DNA from 4 places in the Rhizobium centroccidentale genome. Region 3 is predicted to be linked to each of the others. Evidence: predicted binding sites of a transcription regulator. Region 3 holds the regulator's gene; each other region holds the start of a gene.
The links. The regulator PhoB, encoded in region 3, activates phosphate uptake and scavenging genes when phosphate is short. The targets are predictions, from matches to a motif close to TGTCATNNANCTGTCAT.
Positions count from the first base shown of each region.

Region 1: a site for PhoB is predicted at 1,827-1,843, ahead of PH562_RS15435 (UDP-2,3-diacylglucosamine diphosphatase). Genes of this name have one in related genera too.
Region 2: a site for PhoB is predicted at 1,719-1,735, ahead of PH562_RS26555 (DUF2794 domain-containing protein). Genes of this name have one in related genera too.
Region 4: a site for PhoB is predicted at 2,207-2,223, ahead of PH562_RS11235 (phospholipase C). Genes of this name have one in related genera too.

Region 1 covers NZ_JAQJCG010000010.1:125,652-129,569, forward strand. The annotation lists gene PH562_RS15430 (MFS transporter) at 1-786, opposite strand, end outside; gene PH562_RS15435 (UDP-2,3-diacylglucosamine diphosphatase) at 955-1,761, opposite strand; gene PH562_RS15440 (NADP-dependent malic enzyme) at 2,159-3,918, shown strand, end outside.
Region 2 covers NZ_JAQJCG010000027.1:39,272-43,189, reverse strand. The annotation lists gene PH562_RS26565 (Bax inhibitor-1/YccA family protein) at 1-232, shown strand, start outside; gene PH562_RS26560 (GNAT family N-acetyltransferase) at 351-908, shown strand; gene PH562_RS26555 (DUF2794 domain-containing protein) at 1,296-1,697, opposite strand; gene PH562_RS26550 (DUF1223 domain-containing protein) at 2,072-2,815, opposite strand; gene acnA (aconitate hydratase AcnA) at 3,071-3,918, opposite strand, start outside.
Region 3 covers NZ_JAQJCG010000016.1:98,714-102,631, forward strand. The annotation lists gene PH562_RS20620 (aspartate aminotransferase family protein) at 1-613, opposite strand, end outside; gene PH562_RS20625 (GcrA family cell cycle regulator) at 1,038-1,565, shown strand; gene phoB (phosphate regulon transcriptional regulator PhoB) at 1,758-2,441, opposite strand; gene phoU (phosphate signaling complex protein PhoU) at 2,473-3,186, opposite strand; gene pstB (phosphate ABC transporter ATP-binding protein PstB) at 3,238-3,918, opposite strand, start outside.
Region 4 covers NZ_JAQJCG010000006.1:254,527-258,444, forward strand. The annotation lists gene PH562_RS11220 (CobW family GTP-binding protein) at 1-104, shown strand, start outside; gene PH562_RS11225 (WD40 repeat domain-containing protein) at 104-1,093, shown strand; gene cysE (serine O-acetyltransferase) at 1,171-1,986, shown strand; gene PH562_RS11235 (phospholipase C) at 2,311-3,918, shown strand, end outside.

The DNA.
Region 1 (3,918 bases), on a different contig from region 3:
CTCGGCCGCAACGCCGATACTCCATAGGACAGCAATTTGTGCGCCGGAAAAACCGAGCTTATGCCAGTAGATCGACGCAAAGGTATAGAGCATCGCATGGCTCGATTGCTGTATCGACACGCCGATCATGGTGATGAGCAATTGCGGCGAGCGCAGATTTCCGGTCGGTGATTGCAGATTGATCGGTTGGTTGCGCCGGCGCGTCGGCCCGATACGCGGCGCGAAAAAACCCATCAGCGTCGTCAGAATGAACCCCGCCACCATCACGGGCAATACTGTCGCGCCGCCCCATATGCCGATCAGCTGGCCACCGAGGAGGGTCGACAGAATGAAGGTGATCGAGCCCCAGACCCGCATGGAACCATAATCGAAACCCCAGCGGCGCACGCCCGACATGGCAATCGACTCAACCACGGGCACATAAGGCGCGTAGGTGGCGCCCTGAATGCCGTAGACCAGAAGCACCGGCCAGAAGTCGCTGGTCCAGTAAAGCGCGATTGCGGTCAGCAGTGACAAGGCACCCGACCATAACAATACATCGGCCCGCTCGCTCATATGATCGGCGAGCACCGCGATGATGGGCGTCACGAGCACCCGCACGACCATGGGAATGGCGAGCACCAGGCCGATCTCATGATCGTTGAAATTCAGCCCCGCCAGCCAGACGGGAAAAAACGGCAGCGCAATTCCGTTGACGAACAACGGAGCGCAATAGGACAAGGCGGTGCGTAGGCGGAAATATGGAGGCGCACCCTCGCCCTGGAAGGACTTGATTGCGGGAATCATGACAGACCTGAAGGGGAACTTACTTGTCCCTATCATGCTATCGAGAATACGACTATGGCGAGAAATGGCCAAAACCGTAACGTTTCGGAAAAATCCGAAGCCAGGGCGGTCCCGCGGCGATCAATAATTATGACAAGCCATTATCAGCCACGTGAAGATGCGCAGGAATTACGCCGCCTGGGCACCGATCGGCCGCGGCAATTCTCCGACCGGAGAATCCACCGGCTGCGTCTCGAGAATAGTCCGCCAGGTGATCAGCTCGAACGTGCCGTCCTCATGCTCGGCGATTGCCGTGCAGCTTTCCACCCAGTCGCCGGTATTGATGTAGCGCACGCCGTCGAGATCCTCAATGACCGCATGGTGGATGTGCCCGCAGATGACGCCATCGGCATCGTTACGCTTGGCCTCTTCGGCGACGACACGCTGAAATTCGCCGATGAAATTGACGGCGTGCTTGACCTGCAGCTTCGCCCAGGCCGAGAAGGACCAATAGGGCATGTTCAGGCGGCGGCGCACCGCAGCAAGGCCGATATTGATCAGGATGGCCATGTCATAGGCCCAGTCGCCGAGATAGGCGAGCAGGCGGGCATTGCGGACGACGACGTCGAATTCATCGCCATGCAGCACGAGATATTTCTTGCCGTCGGCCGTTTCGTGCATGGCGCGCTGTGCCACCTCGATACCGCCGAAGTGCATTCCGGGGAAGTCACGCAGGAATTCGTCGTGATTGCCGGGGATATAAACGATGCGCGTACCCTTGCGCGCCTTGCGCAGGAGCTTCTGGACCACGTCGTTGCAATCCTGCGGCCAGTACCAGTTCCGCTTCAGCCTCCAGCCATCCACGATATCGCCGACCAGAAAGATCGTTTCGGCGTCGTGGTAACGGAGAAAATCGAGCAGGTAGTCCGCCTTGGCGGCCTTCGAGCCGAGGTGCACGTCAGAAATGAATAACGTTCGGAAATGCCGGGGGTCCATGTTTTCATTCACGAACTTTATGTCCGTGCCCTATCCTACCTTGGCTATTCCAAAACCAGACTCGTGTTTCAGGAAGATGACAAACCCTGTGCTTGGCGGCTCGGCGGCGAGGTTCAACCGCGTCTCGCAGCGACGGCAAGGTCAGGACGATCGCTTGTAAAGCTGGCGATACCAAGGCGAAACATGGCTAGCCCGGAGCGCAGCGTTCGATCCAAAGGACGTGCGCCGCTTGATTCACGCAAAAAAGGCAATTCAGTTTCGCCACGACAAAAACGCTTTGCGACCTCAATTCCATACTGTGAAGGCGAAGCGATTGATGTATGCAGAAGACTCAAAGCGCAGGCAGGAATGGAGACGCAAGTTGGATACGAACGACACTTCGAAAGCAGCCAAGAACATGGCGAGCGGAAACTTCGACGAACAGGCGCTTTATTTCCATCGTTATCCACGCCCCGGCAAGCTGGAAATTCAGGCGACCAAGCCGCTGGGCAATCAGCGCGATCTGGCGCTTGCCTATTCGCCCGGCGTCGCCGCCCCCTGCATCGCCATCCGTGACAACCCGGAAACGGCAGCCGACTATACGTCCCGCGCCAATCTCGTTGCCGTGATTTCGAACGGTTCGGCGGTACTCGGCCTCGGCAATATCGGTCCGCTCGCCTCGAAGCCCGTCATGGAAGGCAAGGCCGTCCTCTTCAAGAAATTCGCCGGCATCGACGTCTTCGACATCGAAATCGCAGCACCGACGGTCGATGAGATGGTCAACACCGTTTCGGCGCTCGAGCCGACCTTCGGCGGCATCAATCTCGAAGACATCAAGGCGCCGGAATGCTTCGACGTCGAACGCCGCCTGCGCGAGAAGATGGAAATTCCGGTCTTTCACGACGATCAGCACGGCACCGCCATCATCGTCGCCGCCGCTATCCTCAACGGACTGGAACTGGCCGGCAAGAAGATCGAAGAAGTCAAGATCGTCGCCTCCGGCGCGGGTGCGGCCGCACTCGCCTGCCTCAACCTGCTTGTCATTCTCGGCGCCAAGCGCGAAAACATCTGGGTCCACGATATCGAAGGCTTGGTCTACAAGGACCGCAACGTCCTGATGGACGAGTGGAAATCCGTCTACGCCCAGGACAGCGACAAGCGCGTGCTTGCTGAATCCATTCCGGGCGCCGACGTCTTCCTCGGCCTGTCCGCCGCCGGCGTGCTGAAACCCGAACTTCTGGCGCAGATGGCCGAAAAGCCGCTGATCATGGCGCTCGCCAACCCGACGCCGGAAATCATGCCGGACCTCGCCCGTGCCGCCCGCCCCGACGCGATGATCTGCACCGGCCGCTCGGATTTCCCGAACCAGGTCAACAACGTCCTCTGCTTCCCCTATATTTTCCGCGGCGCGCTCGATTGCGGCGCCAAAACGATCAACGAAGAGATGAAGATGGCCGCGGTGCGCGCCATCGCCGCGCTTGCCCGTGAGGAGCCTTCCGATGTCGCGGCGCGCGCCTATACAGGTGAAACTCCGGTCTTCGGGCCTAACTACCTGATCCCTTCACCCTTCGACCCGCGCCTCATCCTGCGCATTGCGCCGGCCGTGGCGAAGGCAGCCGCAGACAGCGGCGTCGCCCTGCGTCCGATCAAGGATTTCGACGCCTATATGGACGAGCTCAACCGCTTCGTCTTCCGCTCCGGCTTCGTCATGAAGCCGATCTTTGCGGCCGCGAAGATTGCCGAGCGCAAGCGCGTCGTCTTTTCCGAAGGCGAAGACGAGCGCGTGCTGCGGGCCGCCCAGGTCCTGCTCGAGGAAGGCACGGCCATTCCGATCCTGATTGGCCGTCCGTCCGTCATCGAGACGCGCCTGAAGCGCTACGGCCTGAAGATCCGCCCGCATACGGATTTTGCCGTCATCAATCCGGAAGACGATCCCCGCTTCCGCGAATATGTCGAGCTCTATTTCTCGCTGGTCGGCCGCGCAGGCGTTATTCCCGAAGCAGCGCGCACCATCGTTCGCACCAACACGACCGTCATCGGCGCACTTGCCTTGAAGCGCGGCGAAGCCGATGCGCTCATCTGCGGTCTCGAAGGCCGGTATGAGCGTCATTTGCGCATCGTCCGCCAGGTCATCGGCAAGCGGCCGGACGTTCGCGATTTCTCCGCACTGAGCCTGCT
Region 2 (3,918 bases), on a different contig from region 3:
CGTCAACATCTTCCTGGCTTCGTCCGCCCTGCAGTTCGCCATCTCCGTGATCGGCGTCCTGATCTTCGCAGGCCTCACCGCCTACGATACGCAGCGGATCAAGGAAATGTACTACACCGCCGATGATGCGACGGTGGCTGGCCGCAAGGCGATCATGGGCGCCCTGTCGCTCTACCTGGACTTCATCAACCTCTTCATGTTCCTGCTGCAGTTTATGGGCAACCGCCGTTAAGCGCAGCGTGAAATGAGATACGAAAAGGCGGCTTCGGCCGCCTTTTTTGTTTGCCTGGCCACAGGCGCTGCGATTTGATAGCTGCCGTCACAAATCCGCAGATCAGGCAATAGAAACAATGTCCGTCAGCCTTCGCAGCGCAACCCCAGACGATCTTTCCCATATCACCGCCATTTACAGAGATTCCGTGCTGAACGGTACGGCAAGCTATGAGATCACGCCACCGAGCCAGGAAGAAATGGCGGCACGGTTCGAGGCGATCCGTGACAAGGGTTATCCCTATCTCGTCGCCGAAGACGAGGCCGGCGCGTTCCTCGGCTACGCTTATGCTTCCTCGTTCCGCACGCGGCCAGCCTATCGTTGGATGGTGGAGGACTCGATCTATCTGGCGCCGGAAGCCCGCGGTCGCGGCGTCGGCCGGCGGCTGCTCGATGCGCTCGTCGAAAGCTGCGAGGCGCTCGGCTTCCGCCAGATGATCGCCGTCATCGGCGGCGCCCATCCCGCCTCTGTCGCCGTGCACCGCGCGGCAGGCTTTGCCGAAGCCGGCCTGTTGAAAGGCACCGGTTACAAGCATGGCCGGTGGCTCGATACGATGCTGATGCAGAAGGCGTTGGGTGAGGGTGCGGAAACCGATCCGGATCCGTCAGTTTATCCAGGGACGTTGTTTGGTGGCTAAAGCAGATCTCGCATATGTCGCACCCCTGATACCCCCTCCGTCACATCTCCCCCACAAGGGGGAGATTGTTGGGAGTTTGCCGCTCGTCTATCAAAACAGTAGGCCGTGATTTCGGCAGACTCGATGTACCCATGAGGCAAAGAGGCTGCAAGTAACCGACCTCCCTCTTATGGGCAGGGGTGATGAGGGGGCTATCGATTTGAATTCATGGATTTTCGTAGTCTTGGCGGGCACCCCCTCATCCGCCTGACGGCACCTTCTCCCCGCTGGGGAGAAGGGGGACAGCTGCGATTTCAGTTCATATGCGATACCCCTGTCCCTTGCGGGGGGATGTTCCGAAAGGGATAGAGGCGGTGCGCACTCTCCGTACGCCTCAATCGATAAGAACTACTTCTCCACCAGCTTCAGCTGCTTATCGAAAACCTTCAGAACTTGACTCAGCTCATGGCCGCGCTTCAGGATCATGCCGTTGGTATTGACGACGGAGAAGGCGCCCTGCTTGGCCGAAAGCTTCGGATCCTTTTCGATGCGGAAAAGCGGCATTTCGCCGGAGCGCTTGAAAACGGAGAAAACCGCCTTGTCCTTCAAATGGTCGATGGCATAATCACGCCATTCGCCCTCGCCGACCATGCGGCCATAGATCCAGAGAATCGCGTCCAGCTCCCGCCGATGAAAGGTCACCGGTAGCGGGTCCTTGCTCTGTTTGTATTCTCTGAGATCAACGACGACGGATGAATTGGTATCGACGGAACGGCTTTCACCGTGTCTCAAATCCGGCTGATCAGTCATCAATCCCCCAGGGGCTATCTCATGACAGGAGAATGACAGTTTGCCTCAGCCACATCAAATTGCAAGACGGCTGACGGCTCACAATTTCTTTCCCATGGCCCAAAGCATCGCGGCAGTGCCGCATTTCAAACAAAACGACGCCCAATTTACAGGAAGTATAGAGGCCGTTTGGCGCCGCCGCGTCAAACGGCCCGGCCGGGGCGCATCGATTAAACCCCAGCCCCGAATGCGTCCTCGCCGGGCACCTCCCCTTTTCGGCGCCAGCCGAAATAGGGAGCTTTTTTGCGTCACGCAAAATAGGGATCTTTTCGGCCGTCAGCCCAAATATGGAGCCTTTTCGGCCCAACCCGAATGAAGGGCTCCAGAAAAGCCGCTCAGCCGTCCGAGCCGACCGTCAAAACAGTCGCCCCGAGAATGGCAGCCGGATCGCCCGAAGATGTCGACGACTGCAGCAGAATCGCAAGGCCTCGCCGGCCGGCCTTATCCAGCACGGTCGACGGCAGCACGAGGCTCATGGCCTTGCCGTCCCACATACCGACTGTTTCGACATCGGATACCGCGTGCATATAGGCGATCTGCTGCCCGGTATTTTCCCCGCCCTTCGGCGCCACCATCTGTTCCTTGTCGAAATAGACGGCAACCACATTGGCCTTGCCCTGCCCGGCCCCAATCTTGATCTCGAGCTCGTCGCCCTTCATGGCGGCATTGACCGGAACCGTCAGCCCCTCGCCCAGGCGCTCAAATTCGTCAAGCTTGACGTTGATGCCACCGAGATCGGCGCCGTTCATATGGTCCCTGCCATTGACGATCGCCTGTGGCGTATAAACTCCGCTGCGCCCCATCGTACGGGCATAGGCATATTGGCGCGCCGTATTGTCCTTGGACGCCATGGTGTCGTTCCAGCCGAGATAGTTCCAATAATCGACGTGATAGGCGAGTGCCACGACATTGCCCTGACGGATCAGCTTGCGAAAGGCCGCATCCGCTGGAGGACAGGAGGCGCAGCCCTGCGAAGTGAAGAGTTCGACGACGCCCTTGATCTTCGGAGCCTCCTGCGCATGCAGCGAACTTGCGAGCGCGATGCCTGCCAGAAGTGGAACCGAAAACCGAAGGCGCATTCTATCTTACCTCTGCATCCAATCTCGAGCGCCGTCTGCCTACACGGGCCCTGCAAAACTCGCTTTTTGGGGCGGCCAGACCACATCAAGCCCGAAAAATCTGAAACAAGAGATAATAGTTTAGCGCGATGACGCAAAGTCACGATGGGGTGAGGCCGAGGTGAACCGGAAGGCTCGCCATACACATCACCGTGAAAAACAAGAGGCCGCCGGAAGAGTTTTCCGGCGGCCTCCAATAACTGCGTTGAATGCCTATCAGGCAGCGAGATCGCGCAGAACCGTCTGCAGGATGCCGCCATTGTTGACGTAGACGACCTCATCCAGCGTATCGATACGGCAGATGATCGGAACGTCCTTCACCGAGCCGTCGCCATAGGTGATCTTGGCAATCTTCCGTTCGCGCGGCTTGATATGCTCCAGGCCTTCGATCGTGACCAGTTCGTCGCCCTTCAGGCCGAGGCTTGCCCAGGTGGTGCCGTCCTCGAAGACGAAGGGGATGACGCCCATGCCGACGAGGTTCGAGCGGTGGATGCGCTCGAAGGACTGGGCGATCACGGCGCGCACGCCGAGCAGGTTCGTGCCCTTGGCAGCCCAGTCGCGCGACGAGCCGTTGCCGTATTCGACGCCGGCGAAGATGACGAGCGGAACGCCCTCGGCCTTGTACTGCATGGCCGCATCGTAGATCGACGTCTCTTCCTTGGACGGATAATGGATGGTGTAGCCACCTTCCTTGCCGTTCGGGCCGAGCATGTGGTTGCGGATGCGGATGTTGGCAAAAGTACCGCGCATCATGACTTCGTGGTTGCCGCGGCGCGTGCCGTACTGGTTGAAATCGGCAACGCCGACGCCGTGACCGAGGAGGTACGAGCCGGCCGGAGAAGCAGCCTTGATCGAACCGGCCGGAGAAATATGGTCGGTGGTGATTTTGTCGCCGAAGAGGCCGAGAACGCGAGCGCCCTTGATGTCGGAAACGCCGGCGCCCTTTTTGCCCATGCCCACGAAGTAAGGCGGGTTCTGCACGTAGGTCGAGTTGTCGTCCCACGCATAGGTCTGGCCCGGAGGCACCTGCACGGCCTGCCAATTGGCGTCGCCCTTGAAGACGT
Region 3 (3,918 bases):
TCTCACGCAGCCCGCGCAGGAATTCGTTGGTGGCGGGGCGGATGCCGCCCTCGCCCTGAACCGGCTCGATCAGGATCGCAGCCGTCGCGTCGGTGATGGCAGCACGCACGGCATCGAGATCACCGAACTCCACCTGATCGAAACCCGGTGCTTTAGGCCCAAAGCCCTCGATATACTTCTCCTGGCCACCGGCGGCGATCGTTGCGATGGTGCGGCCGTGGAAGGCGCCCTCGAAGGTGATGATGTGGAACTTCTCGGGATGCCCCTTGGCGAACTGATAGCGCCGCGCAGTCTTGATGGCGCACTCCAGCGCCTCCGCGCCCGAATTGGTGAAGAACACCTTGTCGGCGAAGGTCACTTCCGTCAGCCGCTTCGACAGCTTCTCCTGACCGGGCACCTCATAGAGGTTGGACAGGTGCCAGACCTTGTCGGCCTGGGCCTTCAATTCGGCAACGAGGTGCGGATGGGCGTGACCGAGCGAGTTGACCGCGACGCCGGCTGCGAAATCGAGGTAGCGTTCGCCATTTTCGGTGACCAGCCAGACGCCCTCGCCTCGCTCGAACCGTAGCGGAGCGCGCATGTAGGTGTCATAAAGCGGCGTGGTCTCGGCCATGGCCATATCTCCTGATCACAACTCTAAGGACCGATCGCTTCCATTTGATGAAACGGGTCCGAAAAAATCAAAAATGCCGCCTTGCGGCGGCCTGGGCACTATTGATGTTTTGCACCGCGATGTCAACAAAACTGGCGTTTTAGCAGGTGCGAGATAACGCTTGCGGGCAAAAGAGATAGGTTCGGCGGCGCCTATTGCAGAAATGCCACGCCTGGGCAGCAAGTTGGGGAAAACCTCGAAATCGATTCCTCAAGATTCTCGCGACTCTTGTCACGGAGTCAGCCTCACACTAGGTTAAAAAGCAATTGCTAGACTGCATGCGGCGGAACTAGTCACCACAATTTTAGAGCGTTTCGCGCCTCGTTCCCATGCGAGGCAATGGTGAGGGATTCTGCCATCGGAAACGCGACAGCGGAGACAGGGCATGAATTGGACAGACGAACGCGTCGAGAAGCTGAAAAAGCTATGGTCCGAAGGGTTGAGCGCCAGCCAGATCGCTGCGCAGCTCGGTGGCGTGAGCCGTAATGCCGTCATCGGCAAGGTGCACCGCCTGAACCTTCCCGGCCGAGCGAAGGCGGGCGGCACGGCAACCGCAGCGCGCACGCCGAAGCGCAGCGCAGCTGCACCCCGCGCCGCGACCTACGGATCGCGCGTTGCTACCCGCACGGTCGTCGCCCGCCAGCAGGGCGCAACCATGCTGAAGGAAGAGATCGAGATCGATTCCGTCAATGAAATCCAGTATCGGCCGGCATCGAACGTCGTCGTTCCGATCTCCCGCCGCCTCGGCCTGACGGAATTGACTGAGCGCACCTGCAAGTGGCCGGTCGGCGACCCGCTGAAGGACGACTTCCACTTCTGCGGCAATGACAGCCCGGATTCCTCGCCCTACTGCACCTATCATCAGCGCATGGCATACCAGCCGGTGCATGACCGCCGTCGTAACAACGGCTGAAAGTCACAGCAAGACAATGAGAAACGGGCCCTCGAGGCCCGTTTTTCTATTTCCGCCGCTATTTAAAGCACGTCACGATCTTTCAGATTCGCTTCCTATGCTTTAGGTTTTCCGTCTGGCGCATGTCGTTCTCGCAAAACCGCTACGCACTTTTGCGCGACATGCTTTAGTGATACCCGAGCGGCAAGCCGCTCAGGCTTCCATGGAATAGCCCGCGCCGCGAACGGTGCGGATGACATCCTGCATATTGGAGAAATTGAGCGCCTTGCGCAGGCGGCCGACATGGACGTCGACCGTGCGTTCGTCGACGTAGATATCGTGACCCCATACACCGTCGAGCAGCTGCGAACGCGAGAAGACGCGGCCCGGCGAGGACATCAGGAACTCCAGTAGGCGGAATTCCGTCGGCCCCAGTCGCACTTCGCGGCTCTTTCGATGGACGCGATGGGTTTCGCGATCCAGCTCGATATCGCCGCAGCGCAGCACCGTGGAGAGAACCTCCGGGCGGGCACGCCGCAGCATCGCCTTGACACGGGCCATCAGCTCCGGCGTCGAGAACGGCTTGACGACATAATCGTCCGCGCCGGTCGAAAGCCCGCGCACGCGCTCGCTTTCCTCGCCGCGGGCCGTCAGCATGATAATGGGCAGGCGCTCCGTCTCCGGCCGCATACGCAGCCGGCGGCAGAGCTCGATGCCCGATACGCCGGGGAGCATCCAGTCGAGGATCAGGAGATCGGGGATGCGCTCCTGGAGACGCAGCTCGGCCTCATCGCCTCTGAGGATCGTATCGACCTCGAAGCCTTCGGCCTCAAGATTGTAGCGCAGCAGAACGCTAAGCGCTTCCTCGTCTTCTACAACAGCAACTCTCGGAACCATGCGCCTATGGTCTCCTTTCTTCTCTTCCAGATTATTCCGTCACTGCGCCGACGGTATTGGCGGTATCATCCTTCGGGCGCTCGCCTTCCGGCTGCGCGCCCGTCGCCATGTAATAGATCGTCTCGGCGATGTTGGTGGCATGGTCGCCGATGCGCTCGATGTTCTTGGCGCAGAAAAGAAGATGCGTGCAGGTGGTGATGTTGCGCGGATCTTCCATCATGTAGGTCAGCATCTCGCGAAAGAGCGAGGTGTACATGGCGTCGATTTCTTCGTCGCGTTCGCGGATCGACACGGCCTTGTCGGGCGAGCGGGTCGCGTAGACATCCAGAACTTCCTTGAGCTGGCTCAGCGCCAGTTCGGAGAGATGCTCGATGCCGCGGGCGAGACGGCGCGGGACACCGGTGCCCTGCACGGCGATGACGCGCTTTGCGGTGTTCTTGCCGAGATCGCCGACGCGCTCCAGATCGGAGGCGATGCGGATCGAGCCCATGATTTCGCGCAGGTCGGCCGCCATCGGCTGACGGCGGGCGATGGTGACGATCGCCTTGTCGCCGACTTCGCGCTCGGCATGGTCAAGAACAACGTCGTCGGAGATGACCTTCTGGGCCAGGGCAGCGTCGCTGTTGACCAGCGCGCGTACGCTGTCGCTAACCATCTGCTCTGCCAGGCCGCCCATTTCAGCAATGCGGCGCGTCAGGAACTTCAGGTCTTCGTCATAGGCAGAGAGAATGTGAGTGGAGACCATTTTTCTATCCTCAAGGTGAACTGTGTGAAATGAGCCGCGCGCCTGACATCATCAACCAAAACGGCCCATGATGTAATCCTGCGTGCGGAAATCGTCGGGATTGGTGAACATCTTATCGGTGTCGTTCTCCTCGACCAGGTGGCCGAGATGGAACATTGCGGTACGCTGCGAGACGCGGGCTGCCTGCTGCATGGAATGCGTCACGATGACGATGGTGAAATTCTCCCGAAGCTCGTGGATGAGATCCTCGACCTTGGCGGTTGCGATCGGATCGAGCGCCGAGCACGGCTCGTCCATCAGGATGACCTCCGGGCTGACCGCGACGGCGCGGGCGATGCACAGACGCTGCTGCTGACCGCCCGACAGGCTCGTGCCGGCGTCATGGAGCCGATCCTTCACCTCACCCCAGAGACCGGCCTTCTGAAGACTGCTCTCGACGATATGCTCGAGATCGGCCTTTGAGCGATGCAGACCGTGGATGCGGGGACCGTAGGCGACGTTCTCATAGATGGACTTCGGAAACGGGTTGGGCTTCTGGAAGACCATGCCGACGCGGGCGCGCAACTCCACCACGTCGATGCTGTCGTCGTAGACATCCTGATCGTCGAGCGTGATCTTGCCGGTGACGCGGCAGGTCTCGATCGTATCGTTCATGCGGTTGAGGCAGCGCAGGAAGGTGGACTTGCCGCAACCGGAAGGGCCGATGAGAGCCGTGACCGTATTGGCGCGGAT
Region 4 (3,918 bases), on a different contig from region 3:
GGAAGGACGGCGAGAAGCATGAAAGCCGCCTGGTGTTCATCGGCCGCGAGCTCGACCGCGAAAAGCTGGAAGTCAGCTTCAAGGCGTGCGAGGCGTCCGCCTGATGCCGACTGTCGCTCCGCTTGATATCGACGGCCACGTTCTGGCTGTCGAATTTTTAGGTGACACCCCAATCTTCGCCAGCGCCGCCGGCGCGATCCACCGCCTGGAAGGCGGCGAGAAGATCACCGAAGCTCATCATGGGATGCTGACCTGCATCCGCGACCCCCATAGCGAGAGCCTGATTTCGGGCGGCGAGGATGGCAAGGTCCTGCGGATCGCATCCGACGGCAGCACGACGGTACTGGCCGAAGCGCCACGCAAATGGATCAGCCAGCTTGCCGCCGGTCCGCAGGGCGCCGTCGCCTACTCCTATGGCAAGAGCACTTTCGTGCGGCTCTCCGACGGGACGACGAAAGAGTTTCCGGAAGAACGCACCGTCGAAGGCATCGCCTTCGCTCCCAAGGGCCTGCGCATTGCGGTTGCCCGCTATAACGGCGTATCCCTGCACTGGGTCGGCATGAGCGCCCAGCCGGTCAATCTGGAATGGAAGGGCGCCCACACGAGCGTCACCTTCTCGCCGGATGGTCAGTTCATCGTCACGACCATGCAGGAAAATGCGCTGCACGGCTGGAAGCTGGATACGAAGCCCGGCACTGAGGCCCGCCATATGCGCATGACCGGCTATCCCGCCAAGGTGAAGTCGCTCTCCTGGTCCAACAAGGGCAAATGGCTTGCCTCGTCGGGCGCACCGGCCGCGATCGTCTGGCCCTTCCAGGGCAAGGACGGCCCGATGGGCAAAGCGCCGCTGGAGCTCGGCACCCGCGCCAACATCATGGCAACTTCAGTGAAATTCCACCCCGTCGAGGATATTCTCGCCATCGGTTTCATCGATGGTATGATACTGGCGGTGCGCATCGGTGACGCCAAGGAAGCGCTCTTGCGCCGGCCGGGCAAGGGTGCGATCACATCGATGAGCTGGAGCAAGTCCGGCAAGCTACTCGCCTTCGCCTCCGAAGCCGGCGATTGCGGTGTTGTGGATATCTCCGGTTAAAGCAATTCCAGGAAAAGTGCGCAGCGGTTTTCCGTCCGGAATTGCGTGAAAACAATGAGATGCAGAAAGACAGGATCATGCCTCAGTCAGGAACGGCAATCGCCGAAAATTCTCCTGCCCTAGCCGAAAACGTCTGGGACGTGACCCGCTGCGAAGCCGCCGAACTGGCGGCGCGCGAGCCGACGCTTGCACCGCTGCTGCAGGCGCAATTGCTTGCCGGAAGCTCCAATGCCAAAAGCCTTGCCAACGTGCTGGCCGCCCGGCTCTGCGTCGTCAGGATCGAGCATGGTGACATGCTTTCGCTGCTGTCCGACGTGTTGGCGCGATATCCCGCCATCCTGCGGGCAACCGAAGCGGACCTCGTCGCGGTGCGAACCCGCGACCCCGCCTGCACCACCTACCTGCACGCGCTTCTCAATCTGAAGGGCTTCCACGCCTTACAGACGCACCGCATCGCCCATGCGCTCTGGACGGAAGGCCGCAAGGAAATTGCGAGCTGGCTCTCCAATCTCGTCTCGCTCGTCTTCGGCCCGGATATCCATCCGGCGGCGAAGATCGGCACCTCGATCATGCTCGACCATGGCTCCGGCATCGTCATCGGCGAGACTGCCGTCATCGAAGATGAGGTCTCCATCCTGCAGAACGTCACGCTCGGCGGCACCGGCAAGGAAAGCGGCGACCGTCACCCGAAGATCCGCCACGGCGTGATGATCGGCGCCGGCGCCAAGATCCTCGGCAATATCGAAGTCGGCGCCTTCAGCAAGGTTGCCGCCGGCAGCGTCGTGGTGAAGCCCGTGCCGCCGCATTGCACCGTTGCAGGCGTCCCGGCTGTGGTCGTCCGTATTCACCGGGCCGACGAGATCCCGGCCGAGACGATGGACCAGAATATCTGATTTCACCTGAATGAAGGACTGTGGCTACCTCATGCTGAGGAAGCCCAAGGGCCGTGTCGAAGCACGAGGAGGGTGAGGAAACACCCCGCTGGCAGTCCGTGACATAAGGTAGCACTGTAAACGCTCCGGACAGGCGTCTCGTACCGTTCTGCATCCAGCACAGCAGAATCAAGTGCTTGCCGGAGATGCCATATCAATGACGCAATCGCCTGTCCGCGCCCTTCATGGAACTGTCATACTCCATTGATAGCTCGAAAGGGTTCTCTAAGCTCGGCGTGGCGCAAATGCGCCGGAGCAATGCCCCCACTCGAAGAGGATATGATGATGACCCGTCTTTCACGTCGCGCCGCCCTTGTCGCCGGCAGCGCGCTTGGCCTTGTTTTGCTCTGTTCCGCCTCCGGTGCCGCTGACCTAAACCCGGCTCCGAATACCGCGACCCCCATCAAGCATCTTGTCGTGATCTTCCAGGAAAACGTCTCCTTCGACCATTATTTCGCGACCTACCCCAAAGCCGCGAATGTCGACGGCGAGCCGGCATTCAAGGCGGCCGACAACACGCCGACAGATATCAACACGCTCGCCAATGCCGGCCTTCTCGATACCAATCCGAACAAGACCAACACGGCAAACGGCGCCGATGCGGCAGCCCCCTTCCGGCTCGATCGTACGCAGGCGGCAACCCAGTCACAGAACCATGGCTATACCGCCGAACAGGCCGCCTACAACAACTTCGCCATGGACCTTTTCCCAGCCAATACCGGCCGTGGCACCAAGGGTGCCGCTGGCGCATTCGGAACCAAGGGCCAGGTCATGGGCTATTATGACGGCAACACCGTCACGGCCCTTTGGAATTATGCCCAGCACTATGCGCTGAACGACAATTCCTTCTCCACCAATTTCGGCCCCTCGACCCCCGGCGCGCTGAACCTGATTTCCGGTCAGACCAATGGCGCCATCCTGCCGCCCGGCTATACGCTGGAAAGTGACGGCACCTATTCCAAGGGCCGCATCGTGCCCGACGGCAATGGCGGCTGGACCGCGATCAGCGACTTCGATCCGACCGGCGACGTCTGCTCGGTCGGGCAGACGGCACTGATGTATGGCAAGAACATTGGCGACATGCTGAACGAGCACAAGATCACCTGGGGCTTCTTCGAAGGCGGCTTCGACCTCTCGCTAACCAACCCGGACGGCACGACGGGCTGCAAGCGCGCGACCACGTCGACCGTCACCAAGGTCAACTACAGCGACTACATTCCGCATCACCAGCCGTTCCAATATTATGCCTCGACCGCCAACCCGACGCATGCACGCCCGTCTTCCGTGGCAGCCATCGGCACGACCGATGCGGCAAATCACCAGTACGACGTGACCGACTTCTATGCGGCACTGAAGAACGGCAACATGCCGACGATCAGCTTCCTGAAGGCGCCCGCCTATCAGGACGGCCATGCCGGATATTCCGACCCGCTCGACGAACAGGAATTCGTAACTGAGGTGGTCAACACCGTTCAGAATTCGCCGGATTGGAAGGACACCGCCGTCATTATCCTCTACGACGATTCCGACGGCTGGTATGACCATGCCCACGCTGTCGTCAATCCGTCGAAGCTCCCGGTCAAGGGCTACGACGTCCTGAACGGCGACAGCTGTTCCACCGGTACTGCCCTGCCTGGTGTCAACGGCCTGCCGGCGCAGGGACGTTGCGGTTATGGCACACGCCAGCCGCTGCTCGTCATCTCGCCCTATGCCAAGGTCAACTTCGTCGACCATACGCTGACCGACCAGACCTCCGTCATGCGTTTCATCGAAGACAACTGGATGGCCGGCGCCCGTCTCGGCGGCGGTTCCTTCGATGTGCTCTCGGGCTCGCTGAACACCATGTTCGACTGGTCCAAGGGTGACGCGCCAAAGCTCATCCTCGATCCGAAG